DNA from 2 places in the Frigoribacterium sp. ME-P-080 genome. Region 1 is predicted to be linked to the other one. Evidence: predicted binding sites of a transcription regulator. Region 1 holds the regulator's gene; the other holds the start of a gene.

Evidence for each region. Region 1 encodes LexA, which represses DNA repair genes until DNA is damaged. Its sites were predicted from a motif close to TCGAACANNTGTTCGA; they were not measured.
Region 2: the regulator LexA is predicted to act here: its motif matches at 2,969-2,984, upstream of QRN23_RS11255 (DNA polymerase III subunit alpha).

The regions. Positions count from the first base shown of each region.
Region 1 covers NZ_JARVRR010000010.1:21,630-27,698, reverse strand. Annotated here, with positions in the region: gene hflX (GTPase HflX) at 1-1,287, shown strand, start outside; gene lexA (transcriptional repressor LexA) at 1,384-2,097, opposite strand; gene QRN23_RS14285 (LysM peptidoglycan-binding domain-containing protein) at 2,370-2,738, shown strand; gene QRN23_RS14280 (histidinol-phosphate transaminase) at 2,840-3,925, shown strand; gene hisB (imidazoleglycerol-phosphate dehydratase HisB) at 3,922-4,539, shown strand; gene hisH (imidazole glycerol phosphate synthase subunit HisH) at 4,536-5,174, shown strand; gene priA (bifunctional 1-(5-phosphoribosyl)-5-((5-phosphoribosylamino)methylideneamino)imidazole-4-carboxamide isomerase/phosphoribosylanthranilate isomerase PriA) at 5,241-5,987, shown strand; gene QRN23_RS14260 (SseB family protein) at 5,987-6,069, shown strand, end outside.
Region 2 covers NZ_JARVRR010000004.1:573,711-579,779, reverse strand. Annotated here, with positions in the region: gene QRN23_RS11255 (DNA polymerase III subunit alpha) at 1-2,929, opposite strand, end outside; gene QRN23_RS11250 (FUSC family protein) at 3,062-4,375, shown strand; gene QRN23_RS11245 (glucose-6-phosphate dehydrogenase) at 4,576-5,940, shown strand; gene QRN23_RS11240 (glycoside hydrolase family 15 protein) at 6,043-6,069, opposite strand, start outside.

The sequences.
Region 1 (6,069 bases):
CAGTTGCGCCTCGAGAACGTCGTCCTGATCGGCGTCTACTCGCAGGGGTCGATGGCGGACGCCGAGAACTCCCTCCGTGAACTCGCTGCCCTGGCCGAGACGGCGGGGGCGGTCGTGCTCGACGGACTGCTGCAGCGACGGCCGAACCCGGACCCGAGCACCTACCTGGGCAAGGGCAAGGCCGAAGAACTGCGGGGAACGGTCGCGGCCCTCGGCGCCGACACCGTCATCGCCGACACCGAACTGGCCCCCAGCCAGCGACGCGCCCTCGAGGACGTGGTCAAGGTCAAGGTGATCGACCGTACGGCGGTCATCCTCGACATCTTCAGCCAGCACGCCAAGAGCCGGGAGGGCAAGGCGCAGGTCGAACTGGCCCAGCTCGAGTACCTCCTGCCCCGTCTCCGCGGTTGGGGCGAGTCGATGTCCCGCCAGGCCGGTGGACAAGTCGGAGGCGCGGGTGCCGGAATGGGCAGCCGCGGGCCCGGTGAGACCAAGATCGAGCTCGACCGGCGCCGCATCCACACCCGCATGGCCCGGCTCCGCAAGCAGATCAAAGAGATGAAGCCTGCCCGCGACGCCAAGCGGGCCAACCGTGACCGCAACGAGGTGCCCACCGTCGCCATCGCCGGATACACGAACGCCGGGAAGTCCAGCCTCCTGAACCGGTTGACGAGCGCGGGCGTCCTCGTCGAGAACGCGCTGTTCGCGACCCTGGACGCGACGGTCCGCAAGAGCGTGACGGCCGACGGTCGTCCCTTCACGTACGCCGACACCGTCGGATTCGTCCGGAACCTCCCTCACCAGCTGGTCGAGGCATTCCGATCGACGCTCGAGGAGGTCGAGGCGTCCGACGTCATCGTGCACGTCGTCGACGGGTCGCACCCCGACCCCGCCGCCCAGCTCGCCACCGTCCGAGACGTCATCGCCGAGGTCGACGGTCGCGACATCGCCGAGATCGTCGTCTACAACAAGAGCGACCTCGTCGACGACGACCAGCGTCTCGTCCTGCTCGGGCTCGAGCCGACGGCGGTCTTCGTCTCGGCACGGACGGGTGAGGGCATCGACGAGCTGCTGGCCCGCATCGCAGCCGTCCTGCCCGAACCCGAGATCGAGCTCGACCTGTTGGTGCCGTACGACCGCGGCGACGTCGTCTCCCACCTCCACGACTCGGGCCGCATCGTCAGCACGGACTACGAAGAAGAGGGCACCCGGGTCCACGCCCGTGTCTACCCGAGTGACGTCGCCGGGCTCACGCCCTACGTGGCTCCCGTGGGCGTGGGGCGCTGACGCCGAGCCCCACGTCCTCGAACGACGAAGCGCCGACCACCTGTGGTGGTCGGCGCTTCGTCGTGCGCGGGGCGGGTCGCCACCGCCGAGAGAGGATCAGACGGAGCGCAACACGGCGACGACCTTGCCGACGATCTGCGCATGGTCGCCGACGATGGGTTCGAACGCGCTGTTCCGGGGAAGCAGCCAGGTGTGGCCGTCTCTCTGGCGGAACACCTTGACGGTCGCTTCGTCGTCGAGCATGGCCGCGACGATGTCGCCGTTCTCGGCGTCCTGCTGCTGCCTCACGACGACCCAGTCCCCGTCGCAGATCGCCGCGTCGATCATCGAGTCGCCGACCACCCGCAACATGAACAGTTCGCCCTTGCCGACGAGTTGACGCGGCAGGGGCATCACGTCCTCGATCTGCTGCTCGGCCGTGATGGGGATGCCGGCGGCGATCCGTCCGACCATGGGGACGTGAGCCGTGTCGCCGTCGTCACTCGTCGTGAAGACGGTGGCCGGGGCCGCCGCCGGCGCCGTCGCGTCCACGAGGACCTCGAGGGCTCGGGGTCGGTTCGGGTCGCGGCGGATCTTGCCGGCGAGTTCGAGCTGGTTCAGCTGGTGCGTGACGCTCGACAGGGACTTGAGGCCGACGGCGTCGCCGATCTCGCGCATGCTCGGGGGATACCCGCGGTGTCCGATGCTCTCGGTGATCGCGGCGAGGATCGACTCCTGCTTCGCCGTCAACTCCTTGCGGGGGAGGACACCCGGATCGAGCTGACGGGGGGCGTCGGTGGCCGCCTGCGGGGTGCGCTTCGGGTCGCTCATGGGTCTCCTGCCGTCGATGTCGGTGGTCCCTGTTTGACTCTTACCACCGATCGAAACCGTATCCGATCGGGCGGTGTCGACAAAACACATGTTCGAGTGTGTCGCGTTATCGCCTCCCGATCCACAGCGATTCCGTCCGGTGATACCTGTCGCGGGGGTTGAAAGCCTCGGCAATCGAATGTATGTTCGGAACACGTCTTCGTGCCTGGCATTCCCGGCCGAGTGCCGGGCACGAACTCGTCCCCTGTCTTCCACGGTGAAAGGACCACCTCATGAGCGTCACCTCAGCATCAGCAGTTGTGTCCCCCGTCGACTCGACCCGAGTCGTGCGCACGCGTCTGCGCATCACCCGGCGGGGCCGCGCGGTCGTCGCCGCGCTCGTCGCGGTCCCGCTCGTCGTCGTGGCGGGTGCGCTCGTCCTCAACGGTGGCGGCGCCGTCGCGTCCGACACGACGGGTCGCGCGGACTTCCAGCACGTGACCGTCGACGGTGGCGAGACGCTCTGGCAGGTCGCCTCGGAGATCGACCCCGACGCCGATCCTCGCGACGTCATCGCCGACCTTGTCTCGCTCAACAACCTGCCGAGCGCCGAGGTCTCCGCCGGGCAGAGCCTCGCCGTCCCCGCTCAGTACGCTCGCTGAACTGCCGCCGCCGACGAGGTGGGTGGTCCGGCCCACTGACATCGTGTTCGTTCGGTGGCGACCGACCCGACACACCGTCGGCCCGCCCGTACGATGGTGGGGTGTCCTTCAGTCTCGACGACCTGCCCATCCGTGACGACCTCCGGGGGCTGGCGCCCTACGGCGCTCCCCAGAAGAAGGTCCCGGTCGCTCTCAACGTCAACGAGAACACGCATCCCATCCCCGAGGACGTCGCTCGCGACATCGTCGAGTCGGTGGCCCGGGCGGTCCTCGACGTCAACAGGTACCCCGATCGTGAGTTCACGACGCTGCGCGACTCGCTGGCGGCTTACCTCGGTCACGACCTGACCCGCGACAACATCTGGGCGGCGAACGGCTCCAACGAGGTCATTCAGCAGCTCCTCCAGGCCTTCGGAGGCCCGGGCCGATCCGTCCTGGGGTTCCCCCCCACGTATTCGATGCACTCGATCATCGCCACGGGCACCGGCAGCCGGTGGATCGAGGGTCGTCGTGACGAGGGGTTCCGCATCTCGCCCGAGACCGCGGTCTCCGAGATCGAGCGCACCCGTCCCGACATCGTCTTCTTCTGCGGACCGAACAACCCCACGGGCACCCCTCTCGATCTCGCCACGATCGAGGCTGCCTACGACGCGACGGACGGCATCGTCTTCGTCGACGAGGCCTATGCCGAGTTCATGCCGGCCGACCAGCCGACGGCACTGACCCTCCTGGCCGGCCGCGAACGACTGGTCGTGTCCCGCACGATGAGCAAGGCGTTCGCGTTCGCCGGTGCCCGGGTCGGCTACCTGGCCGCGCACCCGGCCGTGGCCGACGCACTGCGTCTCGTGCGCCTCCCGTACCACCTCTCGTCCCTGACGCAGGCGGCGGCCGTCGCAGCGCTCTCGCACGCGAGCGAGATGCTCGCCATGGTCGACGACATCAAGGCCCAGCGTGATCGCATCGTGCACGAGCTGACCGAGCTCGGGTACGAGCCATGGCCCACCTGGTCGAACTTCGTCCTCTTCGGCGGGGTCGACGACCCGACCGACGTCTTCGAGCGCCTGCTCGAGCGGGGCGTCATCGTCCGCAACCTGGGCATCCCGAACCACCTGAGGGTCAGCGCGGGCACCGAGGCCGAGACCACCGCGTTCCTCGAGGCGCTCCGCGACATTAGGCTCTCTTCGTGACCGAGACGACCCGCGCCGCCCGTACCGCTTCCCTCTCGCGCGAGACGAGCGAGTCCAGCATCGCCCTCGCCCTCGACCTCGACGGTTCGGGCCGATCGACGATCGACTCGTCGGTGCCGTTCTTCGACCACCTCCTGACGGCGTTGTCGAAGCACTCCCTGATCGACCTCGAGGTCACCGCGAAGGGCGACACGCACATCGACGTCCACCACACCGTCGAAGACATCGGCATCACGTTCGGCACCGCGCTGAAGCAGGCGCTCGGCGACAAGTCGGGCATCTCTCGCTACGGTGACGCGCTGGTCCCGCTCGACGAGGCCCTCGTGCAGGCGGTCGTCGACGTGTCGGGGCGCCCGTACCTCGTGCACACGGGCGAGCCGGAGGGGTTCGAGTACCACCTCATCGGCGGGCACTTCACCGGCTCGATGGTCCGGCACGTCTTCGAGGCGATCACCTTCCACGCCGGCATCACCGTGCACGTCCGCGTGCTGGGCGGGCGTGATCCGCACCACATCGCCGAGGCCGAGTTCAAGGCGTTCGCCCGGGCGCTCCGCCAGGCGGTCCAGCCCGACCCGCGCGTCAGTGGCATCCCGTCGACGAAGGGCGCCCTGTGACCGGCGCGCGTCCCTCCGTCGTCGTCCTCGACTACGGCAGCGGCAACGTCCACTCGGCCGTCAAGGCCCTCGAGTTGGCGGGTGCCGACGTCGAGCTGACGTCCGATCGCGCCCGGGTGCAGGCGGCCGACGGCCTCTTCGTCCCCGGCGTCGGTGCGTTCGCAGCCGTCATGAGCCAGCTCGAGTCCGTCCGCGGTGGCGAGCTGATCGACCGACGGTTGGCCGGCGGGCGTCCGGTCATGGGCATCTGCGTCGGCATGCAGGTCTTCTTCGAGGGCGGCGTCGAACGCGGCAACAGCACCGGTGGCCTCGGGGCGTGGCCCGGCGTGGTCGACGAACTGAAGGCCGACGTCCTGCCGCACATGGGCTGGAACACCGTCGACGTTCCCGAGGGCAGCGTGCTCTTCGACGGGGTGGCCGACGAGCGGTTCTACTTCGTCCACTCGTTCGCCGCACAAGAGTGGTCCCTCGACGTGATCCGACCCTTCACCGAACCGCACGTCACGTGGGCCGACCACGGCGGCCGCTTCGTCGCCGCCGTCGAGAACGGCCCGCTCTGGGCGACGCAGTTCCACCCCGAGAAGTCGGGCCGGCCGGGCATCCGGCTGCTCTCGAACTGGCTCGGCACCCTCTGACCCCGGCGCGACCGACCCGATCGCGCCTCCTGACCCTGCGGTGCCCGGCGCCGTGAGAGAGACGACATGAGCGAGTTCTGCACCACCCCCGCCCTGACCCTGTTCCCCGCCGTCGACGTGGCGGGCGGTCAGGCCGTGCGCCTGACCCAGGGTGAGGCCGGCAGCGAGACGAACTACGGCGACCCGGTCTCGGCAGCCGACGACTGGGCGAGCCAGGGCGCCGAATGGCTGCACCTGGTCGACCTCGACGCCGCCTTCGGGCGCGGAGACAACCGCGCCGTCATCAAGAGGGTCATCAAGCAGGTCAAGGGCGTCAACGTCGAGCTCAGCGGTGGCATCCGCGACGACAAGTCCCTCGAGGACGCGTTGAGCACCGGTGTGAAGCGCATCAACCTCGGTACCGCGGCCCTCGAGAACCCCGAATGGGCCGCCCACGTCATCGCCGAGTACGGCGAGGCGGTGGCCGTCGGGCTCGACGTCCGGGGTACCACGCTGGCGGCGCGGGGTTGGACCGAAGAGGGCGGCGATCTCTGGACCGTCCTCGCGCGGCTCGAAGAGGCCGGCTGTGCGCGCTACGTCGTGACCGACGTGACGAAGGACGGCACGCTCCAGGGTCCCAACGTCGACCTGTTGCGTCAGGTGATGGAGCACACCGATCGTCCGGTGATCGCCTCGGGGGGCATCTCGAGCCTCGACGACCTCGTGGCTCTGCGTGAGCTCGTGCCGCAGGGGCTCGAGGGCGCCATCGTCGGCAAGGCGCTCTACTCGGGAGCCTTCACCCTCGGCGCAGCCCTCGACGTCGCGTCGAACTGATGACGACCGCGCCGGGCGGACCGGGGCACGCACACGACGATCCCGGTCCCGGCGGAGACAGCGCCGGGCGTCCGTGGGCCGG
Region 2 (6,069 bases), on a different contig from region 1:
TCGGGCGCGACGACCGGCCGGTGAGCGCCCGCACCCGCGCCAGGACGTCGCCGCGGGTGCGGCCGGGCCCGGCGACCGAGTCGAGCGCCCCGACCTGCGCCAGGCGCTCGAAGAGCGATCGGGACGGCGTCGCCCGCTGCCAGAAGTCGGTGATCGAGTCGTAGGGACGGTTCACGACCACCCGGGCCAACTCGGCGTCGCTGATGCCGTGCACGTCGGCCAGCGACAGCCGCAGACCGAGGTCGCCCACCCGGGTCGGCGCGATCGGGGTCGCCGGCGGCCGGAGGCGCTCGACCCGGTAGACGTCGGTCGAGGCGTTGACGTCGAGCGGCAGCACGGGGACGCCCATGCGTCGCGCCTCGGTCAGCAGCAACCGCTTCGGGTACATGCCCGGGTCGTGGGTGAGGACGCCCGCCAGGAACTCGGCCGGGTAGTGGGTCTTCAACCACGCGCTCTGGTAGGTCGGCAGGGCGAACGCGGCCCCGTGGGCCTTGCAGAAGCCGAACGACCCGAACCCCTTGAGCGCGGCCCAGATCCGGTCGACCGCGGCGTCGTCGAAGCGTCGCCTCCCGGTCGCGGGGTCGAGGTTGCCGCGGGTGCGCTCGCGGAAGGTGGCCTCGAGCGCGTCGTCGTCGCCCTTGCCCATGTGCCGTCGGATCTCGTCGGCCTCGGCGAGCGACACCTGCATGGTCGCCTCGAGGATGCGCAGCACGTGCTCGTGGTAGATGACCACCCCGTAGCTGTCGTCGAGGAACGACGCGAAGCTCGGGTGCAGGTAGTCGGGCTGTTGGAATCCGTGCTTGGTGTCGAGGAACGGCGCGATCATGTTGCCCTTCATCGGGCCGGGCCGGAACAGCGAGATGTCGGCGATGAGGTCTTCGTAGCGGTCGGGCTGCATCTTGCCGATCAGCTCGCGCTGCCCGGGGCTCTCGATCTGGAACATGCCGAGCGTGTGGGTGGTGCGGATCGCCTCGAAGGTGGGCTCGTCGTCGTGCGGGATCTCGTCGAGCTCGATGCGACCCTGGCGGTTCACGTAGGGCACGTCGACGGGCAGGGCGCCGGCGAGGGCGGCACGGGGGCCGTTGACGCGTTCGATCTCGTCGAGGGCGTAGGCGAGCGAGCTCTGCATGCGGACGCCCAGGACGTCCAGCTTGAGCAGGCCGGCGTCGTTCATGTCGTACTTGTCGAACTGGCTCATCGGCAGGCCGATGCCGCTGGGCTGGACGGGGGTCGTGCTGAGCAGGTCGGAGTCGCCGAGGATGACCCCGCACGGGTGCATCGAGATGTGCCGGGGCAGACGGTCGAGCCGTTCGCTGAGGTCGACGAGCAGGTCGATCTGGTCGTTGCTCCGGGCGAGCTCGGCGATCTCGCGCAGCTCGGGTTTCTCGGCCATCGCCGTGCGCAGGTCTCGGGCGTTCGACCGCCAGACGTTCTTGGCCACGAGGTCGATCTGCTCGTCGTCGAGGCCCAGCGCGAGACCGGCGTCGCGCACCGCCCCGCGTCCGCGGTAGGTGGACTGCATCGACATGAGCGTGACCCGGTTGCTGCCGTACCGGTCGAAGATCGCCCGGTAGACCTCGTGCCGCCGCGCCGCCTCGACGTCGATGTCGATGTCGGGCAGGGTCTCGCGCTTGTTGCCGAGGAACCGTTCGAACAGCAGGTCGTGCTCGATCGGGTCGACGTTCGAGATGCGCAGCAGGTAGGTGACGAGGCTGCCGGCCCCCGATCCCCGCGCCGCGTTGCGCACCCGCAGGTCGCGCATCAGCGCCGAGACGTCGGCCACGGTGAGGAAGTACCCGGCGAAGCCGAACCCGGTGATGATGCCGAGTTCGTAGCGCATGCGGTCCTCGACCTTGTCGCGCAGGGCACGGTCGGCGTCGCCGAAGCGTTCGGTGACGCCGGCCTGGGCCTGCCGGAACAGCGCCTGGTCGGGGTCGCCTTCGACGCCGATCGCGCTGAGCTCCGGCACCTTCGGGCGGCCCCAGCCGAGGTCGGCGACGGGGTCGAGTCGGCACCGGTCGGCCAGGCGTTCGGTGGCGGCGAGCATCTCGTCGCCGACGCTGCGGGGCATCGACGAGGCGTCGCTCACCAGACGGGCCAGTCGGCGCATGTCGGCGGGGCGCTTGAGGTAGGCCTGGGCGTTCGGTTGGGGCCGGAACGAGCCGAGGGCGGCCAGGTGCCCCGCCGAGTCGAGCACGTCGGCCGTGACGGCCTCGTCGGGATCGAGGTACCGCACGGCGTTCGTGAGCACGGCCGGCACCCCGACGTGGTCGGCCAACTCGAGCATGCGGGCGGCGTGCCGGATGCTGCGGCTCTCGCCCGGCTCGGTCAGGTGGCAGACCACCTCGACCACCACGCCGCCCGGCAGCGTCGCCGCCCAGTCGGCGAGCGACGCCGCGGCCTCGCTGTGACGCCCCGCCTGGACCAGTCGGCCCACGTCGGAGTCGGGCCCCAGCAGCACGGTCGCCGCCGGCTCGGTCTCGCCCTGGACGAAGCCCCTCACCCGGGACCGGGCGATGGTCGCCACGCTGTTGGCGCTGCCGCTGGCGCGGCGGGTGGCCCGACCGTGGGACGCGCTGATCAGCCGGCACAGCGCCGCCCACCCCGCCTTCGCCGGCCCGCCGCCCCGCGCCCCGTGCGCCAGCACCACGATGCGGTCGACCCCGCCGACGGCCCCGCCGCCGTCGGCACCACCGTCCACGAACCCCTCGCGGTCGTCCCGGCACCCCAGCTCGACTCCGACGATCGGGTCGACGCCCGCCGTCCGGCAGGCCCCGACGTGCCGGATCGCCCCGTACAGCCCGTCCCGGTCGGTGATCGCCGCCGCGTCGGCACCCGCCGCGACGGCGGCGTCGACGAGCGCCTTCGGGTGCGCCGTGCCGTGGTGGGCGCTGAACGCCGACGCGACGCGCAGGTGGGTGAAGCTCATGGTCGGTACCTCGGGCTGCTGAACCCCCGGCCGGGTCGTTCGAACAGGTGTTCGACCAGTGTACGTCGCTCCGATCGGCCGTCGCACCCCGTGGCCCGTCCCTCGGGTCCCACGGCCTGTCATCATCGGGGCATGTCCGATCGACGCCCCACCCCGACCGATCGAGGCTCCACCTCGCCCGATCGACGGTCCGCCCTGCGTCGCGACGCCCGCACCGCGACCCACTGGACCCGCGTCCTGCTGGCCCAACCGCGCCTCCTGCTCGCCGTGAAGACGGCGCTCGCCGCCGCCCTCGCCTACTGGATCGCGCCGCAGGTGCCCGGCGTCGCCGCCGACTACCCGTACTACGCGCCGCTCGGCGCCGTGATCGCGATGTACCCGACCATCAAGAGCTCGCTGCGACAGGGGTTCCAGGTGCTGGTCGGCGTGGTCGTCGGCATCGCCCTCGCCACGGCGGTCTTCTCGCTGCAGGACGGTCGGCCCGGCGTGTTGGCGGTGGCGCTCGTCGTCGGGGTCGGCGTGCTCGTGGCGGGCATCCGCTGGCTCGGCGCCGGTCGCGACTGGGTGCTCACGGCCGGGTTGTTCGTGCTGCTGCTCGGCGGCGCGAACGCCGAGGCCTACTCGCTGGGCTACATCGTGCAGATCGGCGTCGGCGTCGGCGTCGGCGTCGTGGTCAACCTGGTGCTCGTGCCGCCGCTCTACGCCTCGCGAGCCGAGGAGCGCCTCCTCCGGGTGAAGGACTCGCTGGCCGACCGGGCCGACGAGGTCGCCGGCGTGTTCGAGACCCCCTGGCCCCTCGAGGACGACGAATGGGAGCGTCGCGTGGGCGTCCTGCCGAGCACCCTCCGCCGCGTCCGCGAGACCGTCGCGTACGCGGACGAGTCCCGTCGCATGAACCCGCGGTGGTTGCTCCGCCGCCGCGACCTCGGCCAGGAGTACGCGGATCTCGCCACGTACGAGCGCGTCTCGTTCCACCTGCAGGACGTCGCCGAGGTCTCGGGCATCCTCGGTCGCCGGATCGGCCGGCAGATCGGCATGCCCGACGACCTCGCGCCCGACGTCGCCCACGCCGTGCACGGCGTCGCCACCGTCATCCGACGCCACGGGGCCGACGACGTCGACGCGTTCACCGACGCCCGGCGACGCGTCGCCGACCTCTGGGACGCCGTCGACCGCCACCGGGACCGCCCGACCACGGACACGAGCGGCGGCGTCTCGATCGCCGTCTCGCTCGGACGCATCATCGCCGCGCTCGACCCCGACGACACCACCGCGCCCCGCCCCGAGGACGACGCCGCCGAGGAGGGGCGCGCGGCCGACGACGACGACACCGGCGGCCGGGTGGGCGGCACCGACAGCACGGGGCCGGTCGACGACGACAGCGCACCCCGCGACACCGCCCCGCACGACACCGTGCAGGACGGCGAGGCCGACGCCGGTCGCTGACCCCGATACGGCGCTCGCCCTCCGGGAGCAGTACGGTTGACCGGGCACCGGCGCCGAGACGCGACCCGTGCCCTCCGCGGCCGGGGCGGTCGACGGGAATGTCCGTCCCCCCTGTGCGTTGACACCCGTGGCCCCGAGAACCCCCGCCGCCTGATCGACCAGCGACGACACGATCGTCGCCCTCCCACGAAAGCTGCACTGTGACAGACACCACCACCCTCATCATCCTCGGAGCCAGCGGAGACCTCACCGAGCGTCTGCTGCTCCCCGGCCTCGCGAGCCTGCTCAAGAGCGACCGCGGCGTCGACGTCCAGCTCATCGGCACCGGCCGCAGCGAGCGCAGCCCCGAAGAGTGGGACGACGTCGTGAAGACCGCCTTCAACGGCGACGCCGGCAGCGACCTCGCCAAGAAGACGCTGGCGTCGAGCCGGTACATCCAGGGCGACCCGACCACGGTCGAGCACCTGAAGGCCCTGTTCGAGGCCAGCGAGGGCACGCCGGTCATGTACTTCGCCCTGCCGCCCGCCATCAGCACCAAGGTGATCCAGGCGCTCGCCGAGATCGACCTGCCCGACGGCCTGCGCCTCGCCCTCGAGAAGCCGTTCGGCTCGGACGAAGAGAGCGCACGCGAGCTCAACGCCGAACTCCTCAAGATCGTCCCCGAGGAGCGCATCCACCGCACCGACCACTTCCTCGGTCGCGCGACGGTCCTCAACATGATCGGCCTGCGCTTCGCCAACCGCCTCTTCGAGCCGGTCTGGAACAGCGAGAACATCGAGAAGGTCGAGATCTTCTACGACGAGGTCCTCGGCCTCGAGGGTCGCGCCCAGTACTACGACAAGGCCGGCGCACTGATCGACATGATCCAGAGCCACCTGCTGCAGGTGCTCGCCGTCATCGCGATGGACGCCCCGTCGAGCATCGACTCGGTCGAGCTGCGCAGCGAGATCGCCCGCGTCCTGCGCGCCACCTGGGTCAAGGACGCCGACCCGGTCGCCTCGAGCCGTCGCGCCCAGTACGCGGCCGGCACGATCGAGGGCAAGGACGTCCCCGCCTACGCCGACGAGGACGGCGTCGACAACGAGCGCCAGACCGAGACCCTCGCCGAGGTCGAGTTCGAGGTCAAGACCCGTCGCTGGGCGGGCGTGCCGTTCATCCTGCGTTCGGGCAAGGGCATGACCAAGATCCGCAAAGAGGTGCTCATCACCTTCAAGCCGGTCCCCGCGCTTCCCGAGGGCCTCAACGGCTCGTCGACGCCCGACACGCTCCGCATCGAGATCAGCCCCGAGACGATGGAGCTCGGCGTCACCACGAACGGCTCGGGCAACCCGTTCGACCTCGAGAAGTCGACGATGTCGGTCACCCTGGGCAAGCCCGAGCTCACGCCCTACGGCGAGGTGCTCAGCGGCATCTTCCACGACGACCCGACGCTCTCGATCCGCGGCGACGTGGCCGAGCGCTGCTGGGCGATCGTCGCTCCCGTGATCGAGGCCTGGAAGGCCGACCAGGTGCCCCTCGACACCTACGCCGCCGGGTCGACCGGTCCGTCGGACTGGCCCGCCTGATCCTGGTCGCGCACTCCTGACCGGCAGACCTCGACGGCCGCCCCGCTCTCCCGAGCAGGGCGGCCGTCGTCGCGTCCGGCAGCCGAGGAGGCGCGGGTCGGGTCACCCGCGGTCGTGCGCCTTCCCGAT